Regions from separate parts of the Mesorhizobium sp. AR02 genome, predicted to be linked through region 1. Evidence: riboswitches for the same ligand, from Rfam matches in the RefSeq annotation. Region 1 holds a riboswitch; each other region holds the start of a gene.
The links. A riboswitch is a leader RNA that binds a small molecule or an ion and turns the genes downstream of it on or off. The one in region 1 is predicted to bind cobalamin.

Region 2: linked by a shared signal. The riboswitch ahead of DBIPINDM_RS14645 (aromatic ring-hydroxylating oxygenase subunit alpha) and the one ahead of DBIPINDM_RS32715 (DUF1636 family protein) in region 1 are both predicted to bind cobalamin.
Region 3: linked by a shared signal. The riboswitch ahead of DBIPINDM_RS39925 (DUF1636 family protein) and the one ahead of DBIPINDM_RS32715 (DUF1636 family protein) in region 1 are both predicted to bind cobalamin.
Region 4: linked by a shared signal. The riboswitch ahead of bluB (5,6-dimethylbenzimidazole synthase) and the one ahead of DBIPINDM_RS32715 (DUF1636 family protein) in region 1 are both predicted to bind cobalamin.

Annotation. Positions count from the first base shown of each region.
Region 1 is NZ_CP080531.1:5,889,718-5,893,920, forward strand. It holds gene DBIPINDM_RS32705 (cobaltochelatase subunit CobN) at 1-255, opposite strand, end outside; gene cobW (cobalamin biosynthesis protein CobW) at 376-1,413, opposite strand; gene DBIPINDM_RS32715 (DUF1636 family protein) at 1,416-1,844, opposite strand; cobalamin riboswitch at 1,884-2,088, opposite strand; gene DBIPINDM_RS32720 (winged helix-turn-helix domain-containing protein) at 2,118-3,317, opposite strand; gene DBIPINDM_RS32725 (NADH-quinone oxidoreductase subunit A) at 3,651-4,016, shown strand; gene DBIPINDM_RS32730 (NuoB/complex I 20 kDa subunit family protein) at 4,007-4,203, shown strand, end outside.
Region 2 is NZ_CP080531.1:2,203,022-2,207,224, forward strand. It holds gene DBIPINDM_RS14625 (ABC transporter ATP-binding protein) at 1-564, shown strand, start outside; gene DBIPINDM_RS14630 (DUF680 domain-containing protein) at 643-882, opposite strand; gene DBIPINDM_RS14635 (DUF680 domain-containing protein) at 950-1,153, opposite strand; gene DBIPINDM_RS14640 (DUF680 domain-containing protein) at 1,225-1,425, opposite strand; cobalamin riboswitch at 1,919-2,120, shown strand; gene DBIPINDM_RS14645 (aromatic ring-hydroxylating oxygenase subunit alpha) at 2,233-3,480, shown strand; gene DBIPINDM_RS14650 (hybrid-cluster NAD(P)-dependent oxidoreductase) at 3,501-4,203, shown strand, end outside.
Region 3 is NZ_CP080531.1:7,318,658-7,322,860, forward strand. It holds gene DBIPINDM_RS39915 (ABC transporter substrate-binding protein) at 1-233, opposite strand, end outside; gene DBIPINDM_RS39920 (ABC transporter ATP-binding protein) at 281-1,069, opposite strand; gene DBIPINDM_RS39925 (DUF1636 family protein) at 1,066-1,533, opposite strand; cobalamin riboswitch at 1,555-1,762, opposite strand; gene DBIPINDM_RS39930 (winged helix-turn-helix domain-containing protein) at 1,924-2,643, opposite strand; gene DBIPINDM_RS39935 (AraC family transcriptional regulator) at 2,794-3,627, shown strand; gene DBIPINDM_RS39940 (antibiotic biosynthesis monooxygenase family protein) at 3,681-3,995, opposite strand.
Region 4 is NZ_CP080531.1:366,232-370,434, reverse strand. It holds gene DBIPINDM_RS06450 (TetR/AcrR family transcriptional regulator) at 1-80, shown strand, start outside; gene DBIPINDM_RS06445 (hypothetical protein) at 185-1,168, shown strand; partial or broken gene bluB (5,6-dimethylbenzimidazole synthase) at 1,339-1,848, opposite strand; cobalamin riboswitch at 1,968-2,148, opposite strand; gene DBIPINDM_RS06435 (histone deacetylase family protein) at 2,270-3,196, shown strand; gene DBIPINDM_RS06430 (exodeoxyribonuclease VII small subunit) at 3,200-3,451, shown strand; gene DBIPINDM_RS06425 (DUF2277 domain-containing protein) at 3,550-3,816, shown strand; gene DBIPINDM_RS06420 (pirin family protein) at 3,857-4,203, shown strand, end outside.

The DNA.
Region 1 (4,203 bases):
GCGCACCAGGATGATTTTGGCGTGACGGGCGACGCTGTCGATCCAGAGGTCGACGGACATGGGGTGGCGCAGGTCGCGCAGCGCCGCCAGCCGCATCGAGGGCAGGCGGCCGGCATCCGCCTTCCAAGCTGCTGCCAGGCCGGCGAGGTCGCTGTCGGTGAAGGACAGGGCCACGATATCCGCCGGCGTCTGCCGCAGATCGACCGGCTCGGCGAGATCGTCGAGCGAGGCGGAGGTCGTGGTGAGGATATGCATCGCGGTCTAGCGCGGTTCACCGTTTCACGGAACGGCGAACCGCTCTATCTCCTTGTTTTTACGCAATTCCTGTGGGAAAACCGTGAAACACTTTTCCTGGAATTGCTAGGGCGGTTTGCGTCAGCCGGCGAGTATACGCTCGATTGCCGGGCGGTTCAGCCCCTTGAGGCCAATGACGACCAGGCGCGAGCGGCGGTCGTCCTCAGCCGTCCAGGCGCGGTCGTAGTAATGGTTGACGCGCGGGCCGACGGCCTGCAGCAGGAGCCGCATCGGCTTGCCGCCGACCTCGACGAAGCCTTTCACGCGCAGCACGTTTTCCTGTTCGGCGGCGGTGGCGACGCGCTTTGCCAGTTCGTCCGGATTGGCGACCGAGGCAATGTCGACAATGAAGGTGTCGAAGTCATCATGCTCGTGGTCGAAGGCACCGTCATGATGGGACTTGCGGTTCTCGATGTCGTCCTCGACGGCGAGACCGAGCCCGAGCAGCACGGAAGGATCGACCTTGCCATGCGACGTCGGCACGATCTTCACGGCGCGGGCGGAGTGTTCGCCAATGATGGCGTTGGCGCGCGCCGAACCGGCGGCGTCCATCAGGTCGCTCTTCGACAGGATGATCAGGTCGGCGCAGGCGATCTGGTCCTCGAACACTTCCTCGACAGGGTCGTCATGGTCGAGGCTCTCATCCCCAGCGCGCTGCGCCTGCAGGGCATCCATGTCGTTGGCGACGCGGCCCTCGGCGAGCGCCGGGCCGTCGACCACGGCGATCACGCCATCGACGGTCACGCGGCTCTTCACCGTCGGCCACTGGAAAGCCTGGACCAGCGGCTTGGGCAGAGCGAGGCCCGAGGTCTCGATCAGGATATGGTCGACCTTCGGCGTCAGCGACAGGATTTTGTCGAGCGCCGGCACGAAATCGTCGGCCACGGTGCAGCAGATGCAGCCATTGGCCAGTTCGACGATGTTTTCCTCCGGGCAGGTGTCGATGCCGCAACCTTTGAGGATCTCGCCGTCGATGCCGATGTCGCCGAACTCGTTGACGATGATCGCAATGCGCTTGCCGCCAGCGTTTTCCAGGAGGTGGCGGACCAGCGTCGTCTTGCCGGCGCCGAGAAAGCCGGTGACGACGGTGCAGGGAACACGGGAGACGGAAGCGGTCATGGTTAGTCCTTCAGCATGTCGAGAGGTGGAATGCGGGCAACGAGGCCGCGCTTGAGCGAACCAGGCCGGCCCCGCCAGGGAATGAGGCCATCGGTCGAGGTGGCGAAGAGTTTGGCGCCGGTAACGAGGTCGGCGCCGCTGGCCGCGGTCAGGTCGCCGAACACATAGCTCCAGCAGCCATCACGCAGGATCGCAGCGCTGAGGCGGCGCTTGCAATTACCGAGGCATTCTACCGCGCGGACGCGGATATGGTCGTCAGACGCTGCACGGCGCGTGTCATCAGCCAGCAGTTCGCCGGCGCGGGGATGGGCGTCGGAGCCGGTTTCGTCACGACAGGAGGCGCAGACGATGATCGTGACGCCGGCCAAGGCTTCGCTGTCGGCGGACGAGATATCCGCTGTGCCAGCCGAAAAACTGCTGTTCTGGTCCAAAAAGCCGGGCTCCTTGCCCGGAAACCCGCCGGGCGATCGGATTCTTTTGTCGCAGACGGCAGGTCTCCTGGCTCGCGGGTCATCGCCTTGGGTGCCGCCTTCCCGGGAATCCCCAGTGGCTTTCGGCCTTGGCTCTTCGCTTACAGTTGCGGGGACAGCCGCGGATTTGAGATTTTCATCCCGCACCGCATTCCCTCTTAGCCCCTGCCGTTGCGGGCAAGGGACCGTCTGGAGCGGATTTAGGCTTTTGCGGGCAGTGGAGTCAACGCGGGCTTACGACACGGCGATGTCGGCCAGCGCCGGACCCAGATCACCGACCGGCGTTACTTCGATGCGTTCAAGACCAAGCCAGCCCTGCATCTGCTTAAGTTCCTCGAAGAGTTGCGCCGCTGTTTCAGGCGGTGCGCCGGGCTCGGGGTAGGCCGCGTGCACGCGCAGGACGCTCGCTGGTCGGTCGGCCTTGAGATCGACGCGTGCGACGATCCTGTCGCCGAGCAGGAAGGGCAGGACGTAATAGCCGTACTGCCGCTTCTCGGCCGGGGTGTAGATTTCGATGCGGTAGTGGAAGTCGAACAGCCGCTCCGAGCGCGAGCGTTCGAAGACGACCGGATCGAACGGTGCCAGCAAGGCGCGCGCCTCGATTTTTCGGGGCAAGCGCGCGTCCTTATGGAGGTAAGCCGGCTTGTCCCAGCCCTCGACCCGCACCGGCACCAACTCGCCGGCCTCGACCAGTTCCTCCAACCGCCCCTTCATGTCGGCCGGCGACAGCCGAAAGTAGTCGCGCAGGTCGCCCGATGTCGCGATGCCATGGGCGCGGGCGGAGATGCGCAGCAATTCGCGGTGCGCGTCCCCGGCTGATGGCACCGGCAGATCGAGGATCGCCTGCGGCAGCACGCGTCCCGGCAGGTCGTAGAAGCGCTCGAAGCCGCGGCGATGTGCCGTGGTGATGCGCCCGGCCCAGAACAGCCATTCGAAGGCGTGCTTGGCATGGCTCCAGCCCCACCAGCCGCCCGAACCCTTCTGGCCTTCCAGCGCGGAAGCAGCGATCGGGCCGCGCGCGACGACCTCGCGGTAGATCTCTTCTATATAGGCGGCATGCTCGCGGCCCCATTTGGCCAGCCCCAGATACATCTCGTCGCCTTGCTCGGCGCGCTGCATGCGCCAACGCATCAGCGGATAGGTCTCGACCGGCAGGAACGAGGCCTCGTGCGCCCAGTATTCGAAGACCGTGCGCTTGCGCGTCACGGCGGCGTTGTCGAGCAGAGCGAGCGGGTAGGGCCCCAGGCGCGAATAAGGCGGCATATAGTGAGCGCGCACCACCGCGCTGACGGAATCGATCTGCAGCAGGCCGGTGCGGGAGAGCACGCGGGCGAAGTGGCGGCGGTCGGGTGTGCCATTTGGACGGGGATCGAGAAATCCTTGAGCAGCGAGTGCTATGCGCCGAGCCATGGCAAGGGAGATCTTTTCCTTCATTCGGTGTCACTCTGAGGGTGATGGGATCGGCGGTTTGATGGGTGATTCCAGGCCATGCTAGCAGGGTTTTGGCGGCAACCCTGTCAGGAGAGAAAAGTGGAGTAAAAAGCGAAGGAAATCAAACAGGAGCGGATCGGACCAGTTTCTTCGGATATGCCGTCCAGCACTGCGTTTTGAACAAGGTTTGACTTGCTTCGCTGGAAGTGCTGCGCTAACCCTCGCCGCGTTGCAGCATAGGCCCCTTAAAACGGTTCAGCGGTTAATCTGTCACGCTTCCGCATTAAGGTCCGGTGCTGTAATCAAAGTGGATTGGCGCCAACGGAAAACCGCTGCATGAACGCACTCCTCAGTTCGTACCTGCCCATCGTCCTGTTCATTGGCGTGGCGCTGGTCGTCGGCCTGGCGCTGCTGGCCGCACCGTTCCTGGTGGCCTATCGCAATCCCGATCCTGAAAAGCTTTCCGCCTACGAGTGCGGTTTCAACTCGTTCGACGACGCCCGCATGAAATTCGACATCCGCTTCTACCTGGTGTCGATCCTGTTCATCATCTTCGACCTGGAAGTGGCCTTCCTGTTTCCGTGGGCCGTATCCTTCTCGAAGATCGGCATGCTCGGCTTCTGGTCGATGATGGTGTTTTTGGCAGTGCTGACCATCGGCTTTGCCTATGAATGGAAAAAAGGAGCGCTGGAATGGGATTGAACGACAGTTCAGGCACCCTCGTCGCGCCGAAGCCGAAGGGCATCATCGATCCCAACACCGGCAGGCCGGTGGGGGAGGACGATCCCTTCTTCCTCGAAATCAACAATGAGCTTGCCGACAAGGGTTTTCTGGTCACCTCGACCGAGGCGCTGATCACCTGGGCGCGCAGCGGCTCGCTGATGTTCAT
Region 2 (4,203 bases), 3.7 Mb from region 1:
CCCGCCACGACCATGATCTACGTCACCCATGACCAGGTCGAGGCGATGACGCTCGCCGACCGCATCGTGGTGTTGAAGGACGGCCATATCGAGCAGGTCGGTACGCCTATGGATCTCTACAAGAAGCCCGGCAATCTGTTCGTCGCCCAGTTCATCGGCTCGCCGGCCATGAACATCCTGCCGGCGACGATCGACAAGACCGGCAACCCGACCGTCGTCAGCCATGTCGGCGGCCGTAAGGCTACGGTGCCGATTACGACGCCTGCTTCGGCGAAGGGTGCGGCGGTAAGCTTCGGGGTGCGGCCGGAAGACCTCATGGTCGCAACCGGCGCGGATTATCTGTTCGAGGGAACGGTCGATTATGTCGAGCAGCTCGGCGAGGTTCAGCTGGTCTATGTCGACATCGGCCGCGCCGACCTGCCGCTGGTGACAAAGCTGCCGGGCAATGTCGAGGTCAAGCGCGGCTCGACGCTCCGGCTGAGCGCCAATGGCGAGGACCTGCATATCTTCGATGCGGACGGACATTCCTTCGCACTCCGGAAGCCGGAAGCAAAAGCGGCTTAAGACAGAACCCCATCTCGACGGCGTAAAAAAGAGCGGCGGGCATGGCCCGCCGCTCTTTTTTAGAATCGGCTTCGGCTGTTAGTGGTTGCCGAAGCGGTCCCGGTCGCTGCTCTGAGGGATCGACTTCTGCACGTCGCCCGATGAATTGAGCAGCTTGTAGACGGGCGAGCCGCTGTCACGGATCGAAGCCGTGCGCGAATTGTCAACCGAAGTCGCGGCAGGCTGGTTGGCGCCATTGGAGCCGTAATTGTCACTGCCTGCGAAGGCGCTGCCGGAGACAGCCAGAACGGCGGCGGCAGCAAGGATGATCTTCTTCATTTCAAGTCTCCTGAATTTTGAGCTTCACGGGAGCAGCGGGGCAAACCGCCGCTCCCGGAATCGGCTGTTAGCGGCCGAAAAGATTACGATCGGCACCCTTGACAGGCGCCTGGGCAGCCGGTTCCGACTTCTTGATCGAAGCCGTGTAAGAGCTGTCGGTCGAAGCAACAGCGGGCTGGTTGGCGCCATTGGAGCCATAGTTGTCGCTGCCAGCAAAGGCGCTGCCGGAGATGGCCAGGACGGCGGCAGCAGCAATGATGAACTTGTTCATGTTAGTCTCCTGAATTTCTGAAGGTCGGCCAGAGCGGCGGACAAAAGCCCGCCGTCGGCCGGGATCGGCTGTTAGTTGTTGCCGAAGAGGTTGTGGTCAGCACCCTGCACAGGCGTCTGAGCAGCCGGTTCCGACTTCTTGGTCGAAGCGGTGTACGAGCTGTCGACAGCAGCGGTGGCTGCAGGGGCATTCGAACCGTAGTGGTCGCTACCAGCGAAGGCGCTGCCGGAAATGGCCAGAAGGGCGGCGGCAGTGAGAACAATCTTTTTCATTTTGGGTACTCCAGTATTTTTCCGTCCGTCTAGCGGCGTGTCTTGGGATTAAAATCGCGTCGTTCGGACAGCCCCGATGTGGGAAAGCCAGCTAGCCGTTTCCAATCACGAAGTTGTTCCGTGTGGACCAAGTATCCACCACTTGAAATTGTACCAAGGCCCTCTAAGCCAAACATTTTTCTTTTTAATATCAAACTGTTAGTCAAAACCGGCGCTGCGATCACCAACTGTATCGGAGGCTCAGCGTTCACACCGTCCTGCACGCACCGTCAACAGAAACGAACCGTTCGGTTCGATTTTAGAATCTGCTAATAGTCACTTTTCGAAACCGTTAACCTTTTTTGCCGCCGTTTCGGGTCGATCTGGATAGCCGGCACCGCCACCAACGAAACGATTTTCGTGACCGCTGTGCTTGACCCGATCATTGCGCATGCGTGTCGCGCCACATGGATGCGATGTCGCTTTCATGCCGATGTCGCAAACGCTGTCGTGATTAGATCAGGGCATCTCAGGTGCCGCTTCGTGACGACGGGGCGGAGAATTGGGAAGCCGGTCAGAATCCGGCGCTGCCCCCGCAACGGTGGTGGAGTTCAAGTCGCAACGGGAGACCACTGGGCGAAAGCCTGGGAAGGTGTCGCGATCGTCCGCAAGGACACTCCAGAGCCCGGAAACCAGCCCGAGAATTTGAACTCGACTGATCGCGGTGGGCGGTCAAGAGGCGGATGGTGCATGCCCGGTTTTCGCCGGCCTGCGTCCGGTCCTTCCTCAATCACCACCAGTTCAGTCCTTGAAGCATGAGGACAGGACATGGATGCGCGCAACGACATGCTGAGGCTCTTGAACAGCCGCAGAGAGGGTTTCTCACTCGAGCAGCCCTTCTACACCGACCCAGACTACTTCAAACTAGACATGGAGCTAATCTGGTATCGCGACTGGCTGTTCATCGGCCATGATTGCGAATTGCCGAAGCCCGGCAGCTTCATCACCGTACAGATCGGCGACTATCCGGTCGTGCTGGTGCGCGATCAGCAAGGCAAGATCAACGCCTTCCATAATTCCTGCCGCCATCGCGGCAGCCGCGTCTGCAACACCGACAAGGGCATGGCGGCCAAGCTAGTCTGTCCCTATCACCAGTGGACCTATGAACTGGATGGCCGCCTGCTGTTCGCCCGCCAGATGGCCGACGGTTTCGACAAGACCCAGTTCGGGCTGAAGCCGGTCGCCTGCGAAAGCGTGGCCGGCTATATCTTCATCTGCCTGGCAAAGGAGCCCGCCGACTTCGCGCCGATGCGGGCGATGATCGAACCCTACCTCAAGCCGCACCGCCTGAGCGAAGCAAAGATCGCCTTCGAGAGCACGATCGTCGAGAAGGGCAATTGGAAGCTGGTCTGGGAGAACAACCGCGAGTGCTACCATTGCGCCGGCAATCACCCGGAGCTGTGCAAGACCTTCCCGGAAGCCCCGACGGTGACCGGCGTGCAAGGCGCCGACAGCGACCCGGAGATGCTGGCGCATTGGGCCAAATGCGAGGCAGCCGGCCTGCCGAGCAAGTTCCGCATCGACCCGGCCGGACAATACCGCGCCACCCGCGCGCCGCTGCTGCGCGACGCGGTCAGCTACACGATGACCGGCAAGCGGGCGGTGAAGAAGAACCTCTCCGACAGCGTCTCGGCCGACCGCATCGGCACGTTGATGCACTATCACTACCCGACGACCTGGAACCATATCCTGATCGACCATGCCGTCACCTTCCGGGTGCTGCCGATCAGCGCGACGGAAACCGCGGTGACGACCAAATGGCTGGTTCACAAGGATGCCGTCGAGGGTGTCGATTACGATCTTGCCGAACTCACTCATGTCTGGACCGAGACCAACGACCAGGACCGCCGCATCGTCGAGGAAAACGCCTTCGGGATCCTGTCGCCGGCCTATGAACCCGGTCCCTATTCGGAGCTGCATGAGGGCGGCGTGATCCAGTTCGTCGACTGGTACGCGCGCTTCATCGGCCCGCGCCTTGCCGACGATGGCCGGCCGGCCCTGCGCAGCGTTGCTTGAGAGGTTGAGGGATGAATGCGATGACGGATCTTGGCCTCTATCGCCATCTTGACCAGATGGCGCCGTGGAACGACAGGCTGCAGGTGCTGGAAGTGATCGGCGTCAGCGACGAGGCGCCTGACGTCAAGACCTTCACCTTCCGCTCCGACAACCAGACCTGGTTCCGCTACAAGCCTGGCCAGTTCGTGACGCTGGAGCTGCCGACATCGGACGGGCCGCTGATGCGCACCTATACTCTGTCGTCCTCGCCGTCGCGGCCGTTCTCGATCGCGGTGACGGTGAAGGCGCAGGCCGGCAGCATCGGCACGCGCTGGATGTTCGATCACCTAGCGCCCGGCTCGCACGTCAAGGCCTATGGGCCGGCGGGCGACTTTTCGCTGCACAGCCATCCGGCGGCCAAATATCTGTTCATCTCGGCCGGTTCCGGCGTGACGCCGATGATGTCGATGCTGCGCTGGCTGAATGACTGCGCGCCATGGACCGATGTCGGCTTCGTCAACTGTGCGCGGCGCGCCGAAGAGATCATCTTCCGCAAGGAACTCGAACTGCTCGGCGGCCATATGCCTGGCCTGTCGCTCGGTTTCATGATCGAGGAGCGGTCGAGCCGCGAGGGCTGGTACGGCCATATGGGCCGCATCGACGCCATCCGGCTGCCGCTGCTGGCGCCTGATTTCCGCGAACGCGAAATCTTCTGCTGTGGTCCGGACCCCTTCATGCGCGCCG
Region 3 (4,203 bases), 1.4 Mb from region 1:
GCCTTGAATTCGGGGCCGACCTTGTACCATCCGGTGATGCCGGTCAGGCCGACGATCGACGGCTGCAGCTTCAGCGCGAAGGCCATCTCAGCCATGTTGAGATCGTGGATGACGGCGCGCTTGGGCGGTGCATCGAAGGTCAGCGGTTTGCCGCAGCTATCGACCGTGACCGGGAAGGCGAAGGCCGTCGAGGCCAGCAGCGAGAAGACGAGCGACAGTGCGAGACGTTTCACGGATTTTGCTCCTTGGTTGAACAGTGTCGGATGAAGGCAGGTTTCGATCAGGATGGCGGCGCGGCGCGGTTCGGAACATCGAACACCGTCAGTTCGCGGTCCTCGGTGGGGTGGCGCAGGCGAAACACGTCGACGCCGAAAATCTCGCGGATCAGTTTTTGCGTCAGCGCCTCACGGGGCGCCGCCAGCGCATGCAGCCGCGCTTCGTGCATCACCGCGACTCTGGTGGCGAAGGGCGCCACCAGAGCCAGATCGTGCAGCACCGCGATCACCGTCATGCCGAAGCCGGCCACGAGTTCGAGCAGTTCCGCACGGGCGCGCGGGTCGAGATGGTTGGTCGGCTCGTCGAGGAACAGCACTTTCGGTTGCTGTGCGATGGCGCGCGCAAGCTGGGCGCGTTGACGTTCCCCGCCCGACAGCGAGCCGATGCTGCGGCCAAGCAGCGGCAACAGCCCGGTCCGGCGCAGCGCGTCGACGACAATGTCGCGTTCCTCGCTCCTGCGCCTCAGGCCGGCATGCGGGACGCGGCCAAGCTCGACATAGTCGATCACCGCCAGCCGCGGATCCGGCTGGTCGGTCTGGCCGACAACGGCGATGTGCAATGCCCGTTCGGCGGCAGAAATCCTGTCCAGGCGGCGCCCGCCAAGCTTCACCTCGCCCGAACTTGGCCTGAGCATGCCAGACAGCATGCGCAGCAGCGTCGTCTTGCCGGCGCCGTTGGGGCCGATAATGGCGAGGCGATCACCAGCGGCAACCGACAGGCTGACCGCATGGACCAAGTCCCGGCCATTCGCCATGGCGCCCAGATCGCTGGCCTCAAGAAGCGGCATTGTCATCGACTATCACCCGCAAGCTTGGCAGGTGCCGGGATGCGGGCCAGCGTCTTGCCGGCCAGTCGCGGCGGACGTTGTCCGGAATTGCACCAGCCGTCTGCCAGCGACGCATAGAGCCTGGCAAATCGCACGAGATCGCCGGCGTCGGCCTCGGCGTCGATGGAGCCGAAGAGGTAGGAAGCCTTGCCCGGCGCCTGGAAGGCCACCGTCAGCGGCCGCGCGCAGCCCGCCATGCATTCAACGCCTTCGATCGTGAAGCCATGCGCCACGGCGGGTTCATGGTGGGCCGAGAGCCGGGAACGCAAATCGCTGCACAAGGCTTCGCCCGACCTGGTCCCTGTCGGAACGTCACGGCAAAGCGTGCACACGATGATGCGATGATCGATGGAGCCGTCCAACTTTCCGTCACTTTCCAAAACTGGCGACGGAAGGATGTTGGCGAGCCGGCCGACAAGACCGACGTCCACGTTTCCTCCCGGCACACCCCGTCCGGTCAACTCAGTGATGGCAGGTCTCCTGGCTCGCGGGTCTTTGCGCAATCCGGCCTTCCCAGCCTTGCCGGCCAGTGGCATGTCGGATCTTGCTCACCGCTTACAGTTGCGGGGGCAGCCACGGCCTCGACCCTTTGAGGGCTTCACCGTGTTCCCTTTTCACCCCTTGCCTTTCGACGCGGGGACCATCACCGGGCCATCGTAGTTTTCCGCCGATCGCGCCGCAACGGTTTTTTGGTCCGAGCTCGAACGCATCCACAAAATCAATTTGTTATAACATTACATATCTCACCAGGCGACGCTGTCAATCCCGGATCGGTAACGGTCATCGAAACATCGGAAAATTTTCAGAAGCCGATCGGGATTTCAGGGCCCGAAACGCCGATTGAGAACGTGCTGGTGAACGACGATCTCGCGCTCGATCGCGAACAGGCCCGAACCCTGCGACTGGTAGCGGTCGCCCCAGAGTTGGCCGGCGGTGGCGATGTCGATAAGGCTGATGGCCATGACGACAAGCTCGCCCTGACGGCGCAGCGACCCTTCCACCAGATAGTCGGCGCCGATACGGGCACGGACCTGCGGCCACTCGGCGCGGCCGAACGACGTGAAGGAAAAGCTGGAGTTCCGCGCAAGCACCGTGATGGTGCCGAAGCGCGCGACACCGTTGATCAGATCCTCGGCGAAACCGTCGACCATGGCCTCGTCGGCCGGATCGCCGCTCTCGTTGCGGAAGCGCACCACCGCCACGATCGGTTGCGAGCCGATCTCGGGCGCTGCCTCGGCCCCGGCGGCGAGCATGTAGCCCCGCTTTGGGACGGTGCGCACCATGTCCTCGCCGATCGCCTTGCGGATCTCGCGGATCGATTGCGTGAGCGAATCCTCAGTGACGTAGACACCGGGCCAGACGGCATCCATCAGCTCCGATTTCGGCACGACGCGGCCCATGTTGTGGGCAAGGTGTGAAAGCAGCGCGTAGGCCTTGGGGCGCAGGAACAGCGGCTCGTTGACGCCGCGCAGCGTTCCCATCGACAGGTCCAGCGTGAACCCGCCGAAACGGAAAATCTGGTCGGCAACCGCCGTCCTCATCGGGACACCCCTCCCCGGACATTGGGTCGTGCAGCATCGATTCCCACATCGGACGCGGCACGGACACATGCATTATTGCCCAATGCGCAATTTCGATCAAACTGGCCGTCGACACGGTCAGTAATGTCAGCGCGCCAAATGCGAGGAGCCATGAACCCGATCGAGAAAGCGCTGTGGTTTGTCGAGAGCCATCTGCCTGAGGCAATCTCGCTCGACGACGTCGCCCAAAGCAGCGGTGTGTCGCGCTTCCACGTGACGCGCGCCTTCGGTGCCGCCACCGGCCGCTCCGTCATGGGCTATATGCGGGCGCGGCGCTTGAGCGAAGCGGCGCGCAGGCTGGCCGGCGGGGCACCCGACATCCTCTTGGTGGCGCTCGACGCCGGCTACAACTCGCATGAGGCTTTCACCCGTGCCTTCCGCGACCAGTTCGGCACCACGCCGGAGCTGGTGCGCGCGCAAGGCTCGACCAAGACCCTCGACCTCGTGGAGCCGATCCTGATGGACCAATCCCTTCTCGCCAACCTCGAACCACCGCGCTTCGAGACCAGCCGGCCGTTCCTGATCGCCGGGCTCGGCGAACGCTACAGCTGCGAAACCAGCGCCGCGATTCCGATGCAGTGGCAACGCTTCGGCCCTTACATCGGCAACATCCCGGGCGAGACCGGCGACGTTGCCTATGGCGTCTGCGTCAACGGCGACGATGCCGGCAATTTCGACTACATCGCCGGTGTCGAAGTGTCAGACTTTTCCGACCTCCCCAAGGAATTCAGCCGCGTGCGCATACCGGCGCAGAAATATGCGGTGTTTTCGCATCGCGAGCACATCTCGACCATCCGCCGCACCGTCAACACGATCTGGAACAAATGGCTGCCGGCCTCCGGGCACGAGATATCGGACGCGCCCGAATTCGAACGCTATGGCCCGGAGTTCGATCCGCGCAGCGGCAATGGCGGGCTGGAGATCTGGATACCGGTGAAATCTTAGGTATCGCGCGACCGTACCTTGGTGTGTGGCCAAGGTACGGTCCGCCGCTCCGCCTACTCCACGGTGAGAGCGACCTCGTAGAGGCCGGGATGGGCCTGACCCAAGGCCTGGTTGCGATCGAGAAAGCCGCTGCTGCGCAGATGCTCGAAGACCCGCCGCATGGCCGCTTGGTCGTGCGCCTGGGCGTAGTTGACGACACGTGTGCCGTCGAGACTTCGGTGCAGGCTGGCGGACATCCAGCCGGGAACGCCACGGCAACTCGTTGCCGCCTCCCGCAGCAGATCGATCAGTGCCTGCTGTCCGCCTTCGGGCACGGTGAAGACATTGATCTGGGTGATGATGCCGGTGTCGGCGCGAATGATGGGCATTTTGCTTCTCCTTCGTTGGCGGCTGGCAAACGAAGGAACGCCGATCAGCGAAAACCCCGAACGCCAAGCCAGGCGTAAAACCACGCCGTGGGCTTGCCGTGGGTTCCCATATGGGATGGGAACGGAGCTTCCAGTTGGTGGAAGGGAGCGGGTTTACCGTTTGCCGCTCCAGGGTCCTTTTCGACCCGTGTTCCATAGCATCGGCGCA
Region 4 (4,203 bases), 1.9 Mb from region 1:
ACCCCGAAGCGACGTCGAAGATGGTCGTGGCGGCGTTCAAGCAACTGCTGGAGGGCCTGCTCAGGAAACCAGGTTCATAACAGAACTAAAATCCCCGTTGGGCGCCTCGCTGGCACCGCCCACGATTGACAATCTTCAGGCAGAGCGCATCCTCCGCAGCCATCTCTGAGGGGAGATTCGGAGCATGTGGGATTTCGAGATCGGCAGGTCGGTGTCCATCATGATCAGGACCTGGCCCTTCATTGTCTTTCGCATGATCGTCTATTTCGGCATCACGCTGGCCTACATCATGGCGACCGGCACCGGCGCCTCGGTCGGCTATGGCGTCGGCCATATCTCCACCGATCCTGACGGGCCGCTGTCTTTTGCCCTGTGGGGTGGCGTGGTCGGTTTCGGCGTCGTCTCGATCGCCGTCTACTGGATCCGCGAATACATCCTCTACGTCGTCAAGGCCGGCCATATCGCCGTCATGGTTCATCTGATCGATGGCCGGGATGTTCCCGACGGCCAGAACCAGATCGCCTATGCCAAGCAGGTCGTCACCGAGCGGTTCGCCGAGGCCAACATCCTTTTCGTCGTCGACCAGCTGGTCAAGGGCGCCATCCGCGCCATCACCGGCCTGCTCGGCGGCATCGCCGCTTTCCTGCCCATTCCGGGCCTGAGCGGGCTGGTCTCGTTCATCAACACGGTGATCCGCCTGTCGCTGACCTACGTCGACGAGATCATCCTCGGCTACAACATCCGCATCAATTCGTCCTCGCCCTTCGAGACCGCGCGCCAAGGCGTCGTGCTCTATGCCCAGAACGGCAAGACCATGGTCAAGAACGCCGTCTGGCTGGCGATCATCATGTGGGCCGTGTCGTTCGTCATCTTCCTGCTGATGCTGGCCCCGGCCGCCGCCATTCTCTTCATGATGCCAGGGCAGCTCGCCGGCTGGGCCTTCGTGCTCGCCATCGTCTTCGCCTGGGCTTTCAAGGCAGCGTTCATCGAGCCGTTCGCCATCGCTTGCCTGATGCAGGTCTATTTCAAGACCATTGCCGGCCAGGTGCCCGATCCGGCCTGGGATGCCCGGCTGGCCGAGGCGTCGTCGAAGTTCAGGGAACTCAAGGACAAGGCGCTGGCTTCCTTCGGCGGTTCGCGCTGGGGCACGGCTGGCGCGACGCGCTGATCGGCCGGGCAGGTGGTCGCCGACGCAACAGCAACGGTGTTGAGGTGTGCCACCGCTGATTTGAGTGGCGCCTCACCTTGCCCTGAAAACGTCTCGCTCATGATCAGCTCGGGCAGCGGCAGGCGTCGGCCCCAGCCATGCGTTTCGAGGTCCGGTTTCGGCGCGAATTCCGAGACACGGCCGACGCAGAGATAGGCGATCGGCGTCACGTGATCGGGAATGGCCAGCAGGCTCTTCAACGCTTGCGGCTCGATGATGCTGACCCAGCCGACACCGACGCCTTCGGCCCGCGCCGCCAGCCAGAAATTCTGCACCGCGCAGACCGTGCTGTAGAGATCCATCTCCGGATTGTGCCAGCGTCCCAGCGGTGAGCCCTGCGAGCGCTGGCGGTCGCAGGTGATGCAGATGTTGAGCGCGCTTTCGCAGATGCCTTCCAGCTTGAGTTTGCGGTAGAGCGCCTGCCGCTCTGCCTCGATGGCCGGCAGCTCCTGCTCACGCGCGGCAAGGAACAGGTCGCGCACCTTTTCCCGCCGTTTGGCGTCGCGAATGACGATGAAGTTCCACGGCTGCATGAAGCCGACCGATGGTGCGTGATGGGCGGCAAGCAGCAGCCGCGCCAGCACCTCGTCGTCGAGCGCGGTGGGGAGGAAATGGCTGCGCACATCGCGTCGCGTGAACATGGCGCGGTAGACCGCGTCGCGCGCCATCTGGTCAAATCCGTCGCCCATAGGAGCGGTCATGGCTTCCGGCATCGCTCGTCCCCTTGCGATTGCAATCAATGTCGTCCGCCTGACCATGCGGATGACGATGCCTGCCAGGCCGGTCTTCTGGCTCAGGATCAACCCGCGTCCGGTGCCTTCCCGTCATCGACAGTGGCATTTACCGGCGCGGTCCCCCTCACAGCGTTGGGCACGCCACGGAATTCAACCGTGTTCCCGATTCTCCCGCTTGCGGCGGGCACCAGGCAGTGGCGGCGACCTTACGCCGAAGCGCCGGCAGCGCCAATCCCCGCAGCGACGCCAATAGACGCAGGCGTGATTTTCCCCAGTCATCAAGCCGCAATGCATGGCCATCGCCGCGCCGGGGCACTAGATAGGGAGCATGACAACCCGTCTCTACACCCACCCGATCTTCCTCGAGCACATCACGCCGCCTGGCCATCCCGAGCGGCCGGACCGCTTGCGCGCTATCGAGCGCGTGCTTGACGACGAAGCCTTTGCCGCGCTCGATCGCGTCAAGGCGCCTGAAGGCGATGAGGCCACCATCCTCTACGCCCATCCTGCCGATTTCGTCGCGCGTGTGCGCGCCGCCATTCCCGAAGAGGGCCTTGCCCGTATCGATGCCGACACCACCGCCAGCCCGAAGAGCTGGCAGGCGGTGATCACCGCGATCGGCGCGGCCAACGCGGCTGTGGACGATGTCTTCACCGGCCGCGCCGACAATGTCTTCGTCGCCGCCCGTCCGCCCGGCCACCATGCCGAAAAGACCACGGCGATGGGCTTCTGCTTCTTCAACACGGCGGCGATCGCCGCGCGCTATGCGCAGAAGAAGCATGGCGTCGAGCGCGTCGCCGTCGTCGACTGGGACGTGCACCACGGCAACGGCACGCAGGATATTTTCTGGGACGATCCGTCGGTGCTCTATTGTTCGACGCACCAGATGCCGCTCTATCCCGGCACCGGCGCGAAGAGCGAGACCGGCGCCGGCAACATCGTCAACGCGCCTTTGGCACCGCAGACCGGCAGCGAGGTGTTTCGCGATGCCTTCCTGTCGCGTGTCCTGCCGGCGCTCGACAATTTCGCGCCGGATCTGATCATCATTTCGGCCGGCTTCGACGCGCACCATCGCGACCCGCTGGCCGAGATCAATCTGACCGAGGACGATTTCGACTGGGCGACCGGCCAGCTGATGCAGCGTGCGGCCCGCCACAGCGGCAACAGGCTCGTCAGCCTGCTCGAGGGCGGCTACGATCTGCAGGGACTGGCATTTTCGGTCGCCGCCCATGTCGGCCGACTGATGAAAGGATGAATGATGGCTGCTGAGACCAACGAAGACGTCAAGGCGATGAGCTTCGAGCAGGCACTCGACGCGCTGGAGAAGATCGTCGATGATCTGGAGCGTGGCGACGTGCCGCTCGACCAGTCGATCCGCATCTATGAGCGCGGTGAGGCGCTGAAGGCGCATTGCGACCGGCTGCTGAAGGCCGCCGAGGACAAGGTCGAGAAGATCAGGCTGTCGCGCGACGGCAAGCCGGTTGGCACGGAGCCGCTCGACGCGGACTGAGGCGCGAGCCGTTCACCGAGTTTTGGACATCATCGTGATTGAGGATAAGGTTCGTCGCCATTGATATGGCGCCCAGGACAAGAGGAGATACGGAAGCGATGTGCAGAAACATCAAGACCCTGTTCAATTTTGATCCGCCGGCAACCAATGACGAAGTGCGCGACGCGGCCCTTCAGTTTGTCCGCAAGCTGAGCGGAACGACACGGCCCTCGAAACAGAACCAGCATGCATTCGACCATGCGGTCGAGGCCATCGCGGCATCGGCGCGCGAGCTGCTCGATTCACTCGAAACCCATCAGCACCCGCGCAATCGCGAAGAGGTGGCGGCCAAACTGCGGGCAAAAGCGGCGATCCGCTTTGCCTGACGCTGCCAAAGCGGTCCTTGACCGCTGACAAGGAGAGTCCATGAGCTTCTTTCCAGGGAAAGACCCTGAAGCGGGCGACGCCTTCGCCAGCGACCAGATCGAGCTGATGGTCATCCCGAACGCCAAGGATATTGGCGGCTTCGAGGTCCGTCGGGCGTTGCCGACCGCCAAGAGGCGGCTGGTCGGGCCGTTCATCTTTTTCGATCGCATGGGCCCGGCGATCCTGCGCGGCAGCCAGGCGATGGATGTCCGTCCGCATCCGCATATCGGCCTGTCGACGGTGACCTATCTGTTCGACGGCAAGATCCGGCATCGCGATTCGCTCGGCACCGAAATGGTGATCCAGCCCGGCGACGTGAATTTGATGACGGCCGGTCGCGGCATCGT